DNA from 4 places in the Streptomyces sp. NBC_01304 genome. Region 4 is predicted to be linked to each of the others. Evidence: riboswitches for the same ligand, from Rfam matches in the RefSeq annotation. Region 4 holds a riboswitch; each other region holds the start of a gene.
What was found. A riboswitch is a leader RNA that binds a small molecule or an ion and turns the genes downstream of it on or off. The one in region 4 is predicted to bind cobalamin.

Region 1: it holds a riboswitch for cobalamin, as region 4 does, so the genes downstream of both, OG430_RS45405 (ribonucleoside triphosphate reductase) here and OG430_RS07770 ((2Fe-2S) ferredoxin domain-containing protein) in region 4, are expected to answer to the same signal.
Region 2: it holds a riboswitch for cobalamin, as region 4 does, so the genes downstream of both, OG430_RS37170 (cobalamin biosynthesis protein) here and OG430_RS07770 ((2Fe-2S) ferredoxin domain-containing protein) in region 4, are expected to answer to the same signal.
Region 3: it holds a riboswitch for cobalamin, as region 4 does, so the genes downstream of both, OG430_RS17925 (ribonucleoside-diphosphate reductase subunit alpha) here and OG430_RS07770 ((2Fe-2S) ferredoxin domain-containing protein) in region 4, are expected to answer to the same signal.

What each region holds. Positions count from the first base shown of each region.
Region 1 is NZ_CP109055.1:10,107,983-10,111,182, forward strand. It holds gene OG430_RS45400 (anaerobic ribonucleoside-triphosphate reductase activating protein) at 1-180, opposite strand, end outside; gene OG430_RS45405 (ribonucleoside triphosphate reductase) at 177-1,967, opposite strand; cobalamin riboswitch at 2,017-2,174, opposite strand; gene OG430_RS45410 (sensor histidine kinase) at 2,384-3,200, shown strand, end outside.
Region 2 is NZ_CP109055.1:8,356,336-8,359,535, reverse strand. It holds gene OG430_RS37180 (inorganic phosphate transporter) at 1-1,216, shown strand, start outside; gene OG430_RS37175 (hypothetical protein) at 1,248-1,469, shown strand; cobalamin riboswitch at 1,649-1,820, shown strand; gene OG430_RS37170 (cobalamin biosynthesis protein) at 1,906-2,853, shown strand; gene OG430_RS37165 (cobyric acid synthase) at 2,850-3,200, shown strand, end outside.
Region 3 is NZ_CP109055.1:4,129,247-4,132,446, reverse strand. It holds gene OG430_RS17935 (GlxA family transcriptional regulator) at 1-949, opposite strand, end outside; gene OG430_RS17930 (hypothetical protein) at 1,043-1,264, shown strand; cobalamin riboswitch at 1,350-1,511, shown strand; gene OG430_RS17925 (ribonucleoside-diphosphate reductase subunit alpha) at 1,654-3,200, shown strand, end outside.
Region 4 is NZ_CP109055.1:1,761,235-1,764,434, forward strand. It holds gene OG430_RS07765 (aminoglycoside phosphotransferase family protein) at 1-119, opposite strand, end outside; gene OG430_RS07770 ((2Fe-2S) ferredoxin domain-containing protein) at 969-1,370, opposite strand; cobalamin riboswitch at 1,433-1,556, opposite strand; gene OG430_RS07775 (NUDIX domain-containing protein) at 1,608-2,315, shown strand; gene OG430_RS07780 (3-hydroxybutyryl-CoA dehydrogenase) at 2,407-3,200, opposite strand, start outside.

The sequences.
Region 1 (3,200 bases), 8.3 Mb from region 4:
GCGGGCGAGATGCCCCCGCACCGTCGCCCATGCGATGCGGGCCGGGGCGCGCGGATCGAGCAGCGCGGGATTGTGGCAGTAGCCGCACCGCCAGGGACAGCCCTGACAGAACACGGTGGTGACCAGCCGCCCCGGCCAGTCACAGCTGGACAGCCGGGCCCAGCCGCCGACGCCGATCACGCCCCGGCCCCGGCCGCCGCTGTACGGAAGGGCAGGCGCTCGGCGTGCTCGCCCTTCTTGCCGATGTTGAAGGAGGCCACGGGCCGGTGATAGCCCATGACCCGCGTCCACACCTCGCAATCCCCGCCGCACTGGGGGCAGTTGGCGTGCTCGCCGCTCAGATAGCCGTGCTCGGGGCAGATCGAGAAGGTCGGGGTCACCGTCAGGTACGGCAGCGAGAAGCGCTCCAGGGACCGGCGCACCAGCTCGCGGCAGGCCGTGGCATCGGAGAGGCGCTCCGCCAGGTACAGGTGCAGCACCGTGCCGCCGGTGTACTTGCCCTGCAGCTCGTCCTGCATCTCCAGCGCCTCGAACGGGTCTTCCGTCCAACCGACTGGCAGCTGCGAGGAGTTGGTGTAGTAGGGATTCTCGTCCGTGCCCGCCTGGAGGATGCCGGGGAAGCGGCGCCGGTCCTCCTTCGCGAAACGGTAGGTGGCGCCCTCGGCCGGAGTCGCCTCCAGGTTGTAGAGATGCCCGGTCGCCTCCTGGAACGCCACCATGCGCGCCCGTACGTGATCGAGCAGGCGGACGGCGAGGGCATGGCCCTCGGGCGCGGTGATGTCGTACGCGTCGTGCGTGAAGTTGCGGATCATCTCGTTGATGCCGTTCACGCCGATGGTGGAGAAGTGATTGCGCAACGTCCCCAAGTAGCGCCTGGTGTACGGGTACAGGCCGCCGTCGATCAGCTCCTGGACGGTGACCCGCTTGATCTCCAGGCTCTCGCGCGCAAGGTCGAGGAGACCGTCGAGAGCCGCGAACAGGCCGCGCTCGTCGCCGGCGTGCAGATGCCCAAGGCGCGCACAGTTGAGGGTGACCACCCCCAGGGAGCCGGTCTGCTCGGCGCTCCCGAAGAGCCCGTTGCCCCGCTTGAGCAGCTCGGTCAGATCCAGCTGGAGCCGGCAGCACATCGAGCGGATCATCCCGGGGCTCAGCTCGGAGTTGAGGAAGTTCTGGAAGTACGGCAGCCCGTACTTCGCGGTCATCGCGAACAGCCGCTCGGCGTTCTCGCTCTCCCAGGGAAAGTCCGCGGTGATGTTGTACGTCGGAATCGGGAAGGTGAAGACCCGCCCCGTGGCGTCCCCGGCCGTCATCACCTCGATGTAGGCGCGGTTGATCAGGTCCATCTCCGCCTGCAGCTCCCCGTAGGCGAAGTCCGCCTCCTCGCCGCCGATCACCGGTATCTGCTCGCGCAGGTCCTCGGGGCAGGTCCAGTCGAAGGTGAGATTGGTGAACGGGGTCTGGGTGCCCCAGCGGGAGGGCACGTTGAGGTTGTGCACCATCTCCTGTACGCACTGCAGGACTTGGTCGTACGTCATGGCGTCCTTGCGCACGTACGGCGCCATGTACGTGTCGAAGGAGCTGAACGCCTGGGCCCCGGCCCACTCGTTCTGCAGCGTGCCGAGGAAGTTGACGATCTGCCCGACCGCAGAGGAGAAGTGGCGCGGCGGCGCGGAGTCGATCTGGCCCGGCACGCCGCCCAGACCCTCGGCCAGCAGGGTGCGCAGGGACCAGCCCGCGCAGTAGCCCGCGAGCATGTCCAGGTCGTGGAGGTGGAGGTCGCCCTCGCGGTGTGCGCGGCCCACGGCCTGCGGATAGACCTGGTCCAGCCAGTAGTTGGCCACGACCTTCCCGGCGGTGTTGAGGACGAGGCCGCCGAGCGAATACCCCTGGTTGGCGTTCGCGTTGATCCGCCAGTCCCGGCGGTCCAGGTACTCGGTCACGGAATCCACGGCGTCGATCTGTGTCACGTCGGCCCTCCCACGAGGCAGCACGGAGAATCGTCCGCACCGCGCGGGCATGCGCGGTGGGTGGCCGGCAGGTATCGGGCTCGGGCCGCTGTGCGGTCCCACACCGTTGCGGGGCAGCCCCGGATTCCCACCGGGTTCCCTGTTGCCTCGGCGTGCGTACCCGGATGTACCCGGACGTTCCGCCGAACCAGCTGCCGCAACACTACATGTGGGGATCAGGGCGACATGCCGACACAAGATGGTGGGTGACGTTCGGCCCCGAGGGCGGGGCTTTGGTCCCGTCCGGGGGTGCCCGAGTGTTACGCGGAGGTGGCCTGCCGTGCGCGGGGCGGGCGCGGCCCGAGTGAGGCAGGGGCAACCGGGTCCTTACCGCACAGAAACCGTGCGGGGCAGGCCGGTTCGTAACGTCGTACGGTGTGATCCGCACGCAGCAGCCCCCCGCCAAGACGCCCCCCACCCGGACGCCCGGCTCGCAGGTGCCCGCCACGCAGGCGCTCGCCACACCACCCGCGCGCCCGGCCCGACGGCATCGGCCCCGCACGCGCTCGCTGCCCGCCCTGCCCGGCTGGGGCTCCATCCGCGGCCGGGTCGCGATCGTGCTCGCCGTGCCCACCTGCCTGCTCCTCGTCGTGACCGGCCTCGGCGTCGCCGACCGGGCCGCCGACTGGTCCGCGGCGCGCGAGACCGCGGGCCGCGTCGACCTGGTCCTGAAGGCGCAGGGCCTCGTCCGTGAACTGCAGCGCGAACGCGGCCTGACCAACGGCCTGTTGGGCGGCGCCGGACAGTATCGCGACGACGTCTCGGCGCAGCGCAACCGCACCGACCGGGCCCGCCTAGCCTTCGAGGCCCTGCTCGCCGCGGGCGGCGCGGGTGCCGACACCGCCGGTGCCGCGGCGGATGCGCTCGCGCCGGTCACAGCTCTGGGGGCGGTACGCGCCCACGTCGACGACGGCAGCGCGGACAAGGCCCCGACCCGGACCGCGTACACCAAGGCGATCGAGGGGCTGATCGGCGCCGCCGCGGCCGAACCGGTCCGCGGCGACCGGGCGCTCGCCGACGCGATGGGCGCCCTGACCGCCCTCGCCAAGGCCACCGAGGCGGTCGCCCTCGAACGGGGCCTGCTGAATGGGGTGTTCGCGGCCGGCCGGTTCAAGGGGGAGGAGTTCCTCGACTTCACCGAGGTGCGCGCGGACCGCCTCGCCTTCCTGCGGCAGTACGCGGACCTTGCCACCC
Region 2 (3,200 bases), 6.6 Mb from region 4:
CCACGACACCGCCAACGCGATGGCGACGACCATCTCGACCGGCGCACTCAAGCCCAAGACCGCGGTGGCCATGTCCGCGGTGCTGAACCTCGTCGGAGCATTCCTGTCCGTCGAAGTCGCCAAGACGATCTCCAGCGGTCTGGTGAGTGAAGACGGCATCAAGCCCGAAGTCATCCTTGCGGCGCTCGTCGGCGCCATCCTGTGGAATCTGCTGACCTGGCTGGTCGGCCTTCCCTCCAGCTCCTCGCACGCCCTCATGGGCGGTCTGATCGGCGCCACGGTCGCGTCCATCGGCTTCTCCGGTGTCAACGGCGGTGTCGTCGTCACCAAGGTGCTGATCCCCGCGCTCGCCGCTCCGCTGGTCGCCGGTCTCGCCGCGTACCTGGCCTCCCGGCTGACGTACAAGCTCGGCAAGAACATCACCGCGAAGTCCTCCGCGAAGGGCTACCGCGGCGGCCAGATCGCCTCTGCCGGCCTCGTCTCGCTCGCGCACGGCACCAACGACGCGCAGAAGACGATGGGCATCATCACCCTCGCCCTGGTCGCCGGCGGCGCGCTCGCGCCCGGCTCCAACCCGCCGGTCTGGGTCATCGTCTCGGCCGGTCTGGCCATCGCGATGGGCACCTACCTCGGCGGCTGGCGCATCATCCGCACCATGGGCAAGGGCCTCACCGATCTGCAGCCGCAGCAGGGCTTCGCCGCCCAGACCTCGGCCGCCTCGGTCATCCTGGCCTCGTCGAACCTCGGCTTCTCCCTCTCCACCACGCACTCCTGCTCGGGTGCCGTGATGGGCGCGGGCCTCGGCCGCAAGGGCGGCGTGGTGCGCTGGTCGACCGCGACCCGGATGTTCGTCGCGTGGGGTCTGACCCTGCCGGCCGCCGGTCTGGTCGCCGCGGGCGCCGAGTTCGTGGCCCGGCAGGGCGACTGGGGCATCGCGGCCGTCGCGGTCTTCCTGGTCGCGTCCTGTGCCGCGATCTGGTTCATCTCGCGCCGCCAGGTCGTCGACCACACCAACGTCGTGAACGACGAGATCACGGATGTCGCCGAGGCCGAGCCCGCGGGCGTCGTGACCACCGCGATCGCCGCGGTCACCCCGCCGCCGGCCGGTATGGCCGCCGCCACCGTCGAGACGTCCGAGGACGTCAAGACGACCATCCCGGCCCCCACCGCCCCCGCCGTCGCGGATCCCGCGCGCCCGGCTACGGCGACGGTCTGAGCCCCCGGGCTCGGAGAGTAAGGACAGCAGCATGAACATCGACTGGGCAGCTCTCGGCTCCGTCTTCGGCGTCAGCCTTCTGGCGACCGTCTCCCTGGTGGCCCTGTTCACCCTGGGCATCCTCGGTCTCTCCAAGCAGGAGGAGGCCGCGGCTTCCGGCGGCTCCGCGGCGCTCGCGCGCTCGGGGGCGTACGCCTGCTTCGCACTGTGCGCGGCGGCGGTCTCGTACGGAATCTTCCTGATCGTCACCTGACGGCGGCGATCGACGGATTCGTCACCTGACGGTACGGATCCGGAGCACCGCGACGCGAGCGGCGTCCGGCGACTTTCCGAGGTCGCCGGGCGCCGCTCTCGTGTGTCCTCGTGTGGGCCTCGGCACACTCTTTAGCCGCAGGTCAAAGCCGAGTTGACGGGCCTCGCGGAGCGTGGTGGACTTCCGGAGCCAATTACGGCGGCAGCAGAGGAAGCCGGTGCGAATCCGGCGCGGTCCCGCCACTGTCACCGGGGGTTCACTCCCCCGGAAGCCAGGAACTCTCTCCGCCGGTCACGTCGAACCAGGGCGCGGACCCTGAGTGAGGACATTCGCCATGCGCGGCTGCCGTTCAGCTGTCCCTGTGCCCCTGCGGGCACCCAGTGCGTCAAGTGCTTCCTGTTTCAGGGTCCTTCGAGGCGTAGCGGCGGGCTGAACCGTGCCTGCCGATCGCGACTTCGCGTACGGCGCCGCCGCCGGACTGTTCGGCGACCTGCTGCTCGGCGATCCCCGCCGTGGGCATCCGGTCGCCGCTTTCGGGCGCGCGGCGGGCGCCGTCGAGCGGGTGCTGTGGCGTGACCACCGTGGGTGGGGCGCGCTGCACACCGCTGTGTGCGTGGGGGGTGCCGTGGGCGCCGCCGCGCTGGTTTCGCATGCCGTACGTGCCTCTCGTCGCGCCTCTTTCGCGCTGACGGCCGCCGCCACCTGGGCGGTGGTCGGCGGGACTTCGCTCGGCCGGGAGGCGCGGGCCATCGGGGGCGCGCTGGCCGCGGGTGACGTGGACGTGGCGCGGGAGCGGCTGCCCCATCTGTGCGGGCGGGACCCGCAGGCCCTGGACGAGGACGGGATCGCGCGCGCGGTCGTGGAGTCCGTGGCCGAGAACACCTCCGACGCCGTGGTCGGGGCGCTCGTGTGGGGAGCTGTCGGCGGGGTGCCGGGGCTTGTCGGGTTCCGGGCCGTGAACACCCTCGACGCGATGGTCGGGCACAAGTCGGTCAAGTACCGCCGCTACGGCTGGGCTTCGGCCCGGCTCGACGACGTGGCCGGCTGGCCTGGGGCCCGTCTGACGGCGGCGCTCGCGGTGGTCGCGGGCGGGGACCGGCGCGGTGCGGCCAAGGCCTGGCGCGAGGACGCGGACCGGCATCCGAGCCCCAACGCGGGCCCCGTGGAGGCGGCCTTCGCGGGCGCGCTCGGGGTGCGGCTCGGCGGGACCCTGTCGTACGGCGGACGCGTCGAGCACCGGCCGGTGCTCAACCCGGCCGGGCGCAAAGTGGGGGTCGACGACATCGAGCGGGCCGTGCGGCTTTCGCGGCGGGTGAGTTGGGGGGCGCTCGCCGTGTGTGCGGCGGCGCGGATCCTCGTACGGAAGAAGAGGTGCAGGTCATGAGCGGTGGACTGTTGGTGGCCGGGACCACCTCCGATGCCGGGAAGAGCGTCGTCACGGCCGGGATCTGCCGCTGGCTGGTCCGCCGTGGCGTGAAGGTCGCGCCCTTCAAGGCGCAGAACATGTCGCTGAATTCGTTCGTCACGCGCGAGGGCGCCGAGATCGGCCGTGCCCAGGCCATGCAGGCGCAGGCCGCCCGCGTCGAGCCGACCGCGCTGATGAACCCGGTGCTGCTCAAGCCGGGCAGCGACCGCTCCAGCCAGGTCGTCCTGATGGGCAAGCCGGTGGGCGAGATGAGCGCGCGCGGCTATCACGGGGGACGCCAAGAGGCGTTGCTCGGGACGGTCGTG
Region 3 (3,200 bases), 2.4 Mb from region 4:
GCCCTTGGAACGTACGCCGGTACGCATTCGGCGTGGTCCCCAGCGTCCGCAGGAACTGATGGCGCAGCGCCGCCGCCGTGCCGAAGCCCGCGCGGCCCGCGATCGCGTCGATCGTCTCGTCCGTCGACTCGAGCAACTGCTGTGCGAGCAGCACGCGTTGGCGCAGGACCCAGCGGTACGGGGTCGTCCCGGTCTCCTGCTGGAAGCGGCGGGCGAAGGTACGCGGCGACATGTGGGCACGGATCGCGAGCTCCTCGACCGTGACCTCCTCGTCGAGGTGGCGCTCCATCCAGACCAGGACGTCACCGACGGTGTCGCACGACGAGATCGGCACCGGCCGCTCGACGTACTGCGCCTGCCCGCCGTCGCGGTGCGGGGGGACGACCATGCGCCGGGCGATGGCGTTGGCCACCTGAGTGCCGTGCTCCTGGCGGACGATGTGCAGACAGGCGTCGATGCCGGCCGCGGTGCCGGCCGACGTGATGACCGGGCCGTCCTCGACGTAGAGCACATCGGCCTCGACCCGGGCCCGCGGGTACTCGATGGCCAGCTCCTTGGCGTACCGCCAGTGCGAGGAGCAGCGCCGCCCGTCCAGGAGTCCGGCCGCGCCGAGGACGTACACGCCGTTGCAGACCGAGAGGACGCGGGCCCCGCGGTCGACCGCCCGGCGCAGGGCGTCGAGGAGTTCCTCCGGGAAGGCCCGCTTCGCGAAGTTCTCGCCGGCCGGGACCGCGATGAGGTCGGCCTCCTCCAGGCGCTCCAGGCCGTGCGCGACCGTCATGGTGAACCCCGCGTGGGTGCTCAGGGTCGGGCCCTCGGCGGAGGCCACCGCGAAGTCGTACACGGGCAGCCCCTGATCGCTCCGGTCGAGGCCGAACACCTCGCAGACGACGCCCAGTTCGAAGGGATGCACGCCGTCGAGCAGTACTGCGACCACGTTTTTCAGCATGCTCCGCAGTCTGCCGCAGAGTTGGCAGGATGTCGAGGTTGTATGGCAGTCCTGCCACTGCCCCCGCGGGGCTCCGAGCGGGAAAGTAGAGCCATGAACACATTCGCAAGCACCGCAGCCGAACTCCTCGTCGTCGCCGGGATCTTCCTCCTCCTGGCCCTCCCTTCCCTCGTCGGTCACGCCCGCGACCGCCGCATCGACCGCGAGCTGCGCGCCGCCGAGCAGGGCCGGGCGGCCGTCTCGCACGAGCCCGTCGCTCCCGTCTCCGTGCCCCTGCGGAGCGCCGGCCGCCGTGCGGAGCACCTTGCCGCCTGAGGCCGCGTGCGGCCGGCCGTCATCGAGGAGGGCACGCCCCCGACACTAGATGTGGGTGTGCCCTCAACTCCCCGCCACAAGATGTATGCTCGTGCTCGCTGTCGCCGCAGGGGAATCCGGTGCGAATCCGGAACTGTCCCGCAACGGTGTACATGTGCGTATCTGTGAACCCCGAGGGTCGTGCACCCCCGGGCCCCGCAGCTCCGCACTCCCCAGTCCGAGCACCTGCCGGCAGCGCACCCGTACCGACCGGTCCGGGTGCCGATGACGTCCGGGCCTCGCGGAATGGGCCGGTGGACGCGACGCCGTGCGCTGCCCGAGGCAGTACGTACCGCCCGTGTGCCCCTCCTCCCCGCGATGGCCCCGAGCCGAGCGAGGGAGTGCTCCACGTGACCATCGCGCCAGTCGACCCTGTCTCATTGCAGGCCGAACAGGCCCGAGCGGAAGACGGCCCCGGTACCGCGCTGCTGCGGACCCTGACCAGCCTCACCGCCGACCTCCCCGACACGGACCCCGGCAAGGTGGCCGCCAGCGCCCTCCGCGGCCGCAACGCCGCATCGGACGAGGCCGAACTGCGCGAGCTCGCCACCGAGGCCGCCGCCGGCCTCATCTCCGAGGACCCGGCCTACGCCCGCCTCGCCGCCCGGCTCCTGACGATCACCATCGCCGAGGAAGCCGCGTCCCAGGGCGTGCGCACCTTCACCGAGTCGGTCTCGCTCGGCCACCGCGAGGGCCTGATCGCGGACCGCACCGCCGAATTCGTCTGGGTCCACACCGCCCGGCTCGACGCGCTCATCGCCGCCTCGTTGGACGAAGGTGCCGACGACCGCTTCGGCTACTTCGGCCTGCGCACCCTGCACTCGCGCTACCTCCTGCGGCACCCGATCACCCGCAAGGTCATCGAGACGCCGCAGCACTTCATGCTGCGCGTCGCCTCCGGCCTCGCCGAGGACGAGTCGGACCGCGCCGTCGACCAGGTCGCCGCGCTGTACGGCCTGATGAGCCGCCTCGACTACCTGCCGTCTTCGCCGACGCTCTTCAACTCCGGCACGCGCCACCCGCAGATGTCGTCCTGCTACCTCCTCGACTCCCCGCTGGACGAGCTCGACTCGATCTACGACCGCTACCACCAGGTGGCGCGGCTCTCCAAGCACGCGGGCGGCATCGGACTCTCGTACTCCCGCATCCGCTCCCGGGGTTCGCTGATCCGCGGCACCAACGGGCACTCCAACGGCATCGTCCCGTTCCTCAAGACCCTCGACGCCTCGGTCGCCGCCGTGAACCAGGGCGGCCGGCGCAAGGGCGCGGCCGCGGTCTACCTGGAGACCTGGCACTCCGACATCGAGGAATTCCTGGAGCTGCGCGACAACACCGGCGAGGACGCCCGGCGCACGCACAACCTCAACCTCGCGCACTGGATCCCGGACGAGTTCATGCGCCGGGTCGCCGCCGACCAGGACTGGTCGCTGTTCTCGCCGGCCGACGTGCCGGACCTCGTCGACCTGTGGGGCGACGAGTTCGACGCCGCGTACAAGAAGGCCGAGGCGGCCGGACTGGCCCAGAAGGCCATCCCCGCACGGGACTTGTACGGCCGCATGATGCGCACCCTCGCGCAGACCGGCAACGGCTGGATGACCTTCAAGGACGCCTCGAACCGTACGGCCAACCAGACGGCGGAGCCGGGCCACACGGTCCACTCCTCCAACCTCTGCACGGAGATCCTGGAGGTGACGGACGACGGGGAGACGGCCGTCTGCAACCTGGGCTCCGTCAACCTCGGCGCGTTCGTGGACGGTTCGGCTCCCGAAGGCATCGACTGGGAGCGGCTCGACGCGACGGTACGCACCGCCGTGACCTTCCTCGACCGGGTCGTCGACATCAACTTCTACCCGACCGAGCAGGCCGGCCGCTCCAACGCGCGCTGGCGCCCGGTCGG
Region 4 (3,200 bases):
CCGTCGACCTCCACCGGCGTCACGGGCAGCTCGCCCCACTGCGGGAACTGGGCGGCCAGCAGGCGCTTGACCAGGGCGGCGTCGATTCCGGCGCGGCCGTCGGGAGGTGTCGAAACCATTCGGGGATCATCGCGCGCGACTCGTTCGCCCCGCAACGCAATTCCTGGCCCGGGACCGGAGCCACGCCGGTGCCCCGGTGCGCGAGATCGAGTAAGTCGCGTTCTGCGCAAGGCATTTGGCGTGCGGACCGTGGCGTACGGCCGGGAGCAGCAACTCCCGGCCGTACGACGAAGAAGCAAGTCCCGACGAGCTCTCGCAGAAACCCACCTCGTGCCTGAAGGACACCACCCATGCCCGCCTGGATCAAGCGGCTGCCCCTCGCGCCCGGCGGGCGTGGCGCAAAATGGCTCCCCCTCTCGACCGGCCGAGCAGCAGGCCACCACCGCCCCGACGGCGTTCGCAATCCTCGCTGCCAAGCGCGAAAAGGTGGCGGGTGCGCACCGGACGGCACAGCGGGAGGCCGAACACGCCCGAGGCGTCCGCGCCCTGACGGGGGCCCAGCTCAGTCGGCGTGTCGCCGGTGGGCCGGGCCCCGCCCGGGCGGTCACCTTCCTGACGGTGCGTCATCCACTTGGACCCCGCCGAGCGGCGCCGACGCCCCGTCGGGGTTCAGCTCTATGCAGGACGCGGTGCTGCCCACGTTGCGGAGAAGGCTCCGTTCCCGCGTCGCCGGAGGACGGGATGAGCGCTCAGGAGATAGCGGTGGGCTCCGTCCTTGTCGCGGTCCTCATGCGTGAGGGCGGGCGGAGTCGATGTCGCGGCCCAGCCGAGAGGTGTCCGGCCACGAGCACACACATGGCCTGCGGCCCGCCCGAACTTCCGTCGGGCGGGCCTCCGCCTGTTTCTGCCCGTCTCCACCTGCTGGTACGGCGTGAAGACGGATGCGGGACCGGCCGCGACTGCCGGTCTCACCACACCGAGCGGCGCCTCGGCGGGGTGAAGGTGTACAGGTCGAGGATCTCCGGCAGCGGCGCGATGCCGGGGCCGCCCGCGCGCACCCAGTCGACGATGTCCTCGGTCGCGGCGGCGTCGTTGACCAGGCCCAGCCACACCGGCCGCGCACCCGCCGCCCGGCCGGCGGCGGAGGGCTGGACGACGATCACGTTGGCCTGGTCGCACACGTCCAGGCACTCGGCTATGCGTACCGGCGCCTGAGCACGCAGCCGTGCGGTCTGCGCGGCATGGTCGACGCCGATCACCTTGGGGCTGCCGCAGCAGCAGTCCCGGCACACGACGACCCGGCACGGCGCCCGGCGGTCCGCCGCCCCCGCCACCTGGTTCTGCGCACTACTGACAGGCTTCGCGGGCATGCCGCACCGTTCCTCTCTTCGGGGAGATCCGCCCCGGTGGTCCGTCGAGGAGGCGACAGCGTGAGTGTCCTGGCTCTCGGGTCGATGCTCGTCCCGGCCTTCCCACCCCCCAAGGGGCAGTGGCCTGTCGGGATCCGCTCGCCGATCACAGTGGCGGGACCGCGCCGGAATCGCACCGGCTTCCTCGGGCCGCCATCGCCTTTTCACCGGTCATCATTTCACGGCTAATCTGCCCGGATGACGGACGGATCAGCCAACGCGCGCGTGCAGTTCGACGGGACGGGGCTCGTCCTCGCCGAGGACCCCGAGCGGAGTGGGGCCTACCGCTTCCCGCGCCAGGACCAGGACGCCGACGGCGCCCTGAGCTCGCTGCCGCTCAGCGCGGCGTTGCATGCCCGCATCCGTCCGGTCGGCACTGCGGAGAGCGTGCTCCGGGACTGGGCAACAGGCGCCCCGCTGCCGGAAACCGCGCCCTGGGACGACCCGGCCGCCGCAGCGCCGGTGCGGGTGCGGGCAGGCGCGATCGTCCTGCGTGACGAGCACATGCTCCTCATCGAGTTCGACGAGGACGGCGAGGTCTACTTCGAGATCCCCGGCGGCGGAGTCGAGCCCGGCGAGTCCCTGCACGACGCCGTCGTACGGGAGTTGCGGGAGGAGACCGCGCTGGCCGGGACCGTGACCGGTGAGGTGGCCCGGGTGTGGAAGGAAGGCCGGCGCGAGCACTACTTCCTGATGTCCGCCGACGGGGAGGTCGGCGACCCCGCCCTGCTCGACAACTACGGCGGCAGGCCCCGGTGGATGCCGGTCCACGCGCTGCCGAGCACGGCCCTGTGGCCCCGGCGGCTGGCCTGGCGCATCGCCCGGTGGCACACGACGGGCTGGCCCGGGCAGCCCGCCGAACTGGCCGACAGCATCCAGGACTTGCGGGCCGACTGCACCTGGTGAGCCGCTGCGGGTGCGGGGCGGCATCGGCGTGCCGCCCCGCACCCTGCCCCCACCTGCCGGGGCCCTCGTGGCAGGGCGCCGGCCGGCCCGCTCAGTGCGGGTCGTAGTGGTGGAAGCCGCGCCCGCTCTTCCGGCCGAGCAGGCCCGCCTCCACCATGCGCTGGAGCAGCGGCGGCGGGGCGTACAGGGGCTCCTTGAACTCTTCGTAGAGGGATTCCGCGATGGCCGCGACGGTGTCGAGGCCGATCAGGTCGGCCAGCTTGAGCGGGCCCATCGGGTGGGCACAGCCGAGCTCCATGCCGGAGTCGACGTCGGTCGGGGTGGCGAATCCGGACTCGGCCATGCGGATCGCCGCGAGAAGGTACGGGATCAGCAGGGCGTTGACGACGAACCCGGCGCGGTCCTGGGAGCGGACCACGGTCTTGCCGAGCGCTCGGGTGACGAACTCCTGGACCGTGTCGGCCACTTGGGGCGTGGTGTGCAGCGAGGTGACGATCTCGACCAGGGGCAGGACGGGGACCGGGTTGAAGAAGTGCAGGCCGAGGACGTGGTCCGCGCGCTGTGTGGCCATGCCCAGGCGCATCACGGGAATCGACGAGGTGTTGGTGGCGAGGATCGCCTCCGGATCCTCGACGATCTTGTCGAGTGCGGCGAAGATCTCCGTCTTGGCGTCCGCGTTCTCGACCACCGCCTCGATCACGAGCCGGCGGTCGGCCAGATCGTCGAGGCTGCCGGTGAAGACGAGCCGGTTCAATGCGTCCTCGGCGGAGATCCGGTCCAGCTTGCCGCGCTGCACGGCGCGTTCGAGGGACAGCGCGACGCGCTCACGGGCCGCCCGCGCGGCCACCGCGTCGGCCTCGCAGACCACGGTGTCGAGTCCGGCGC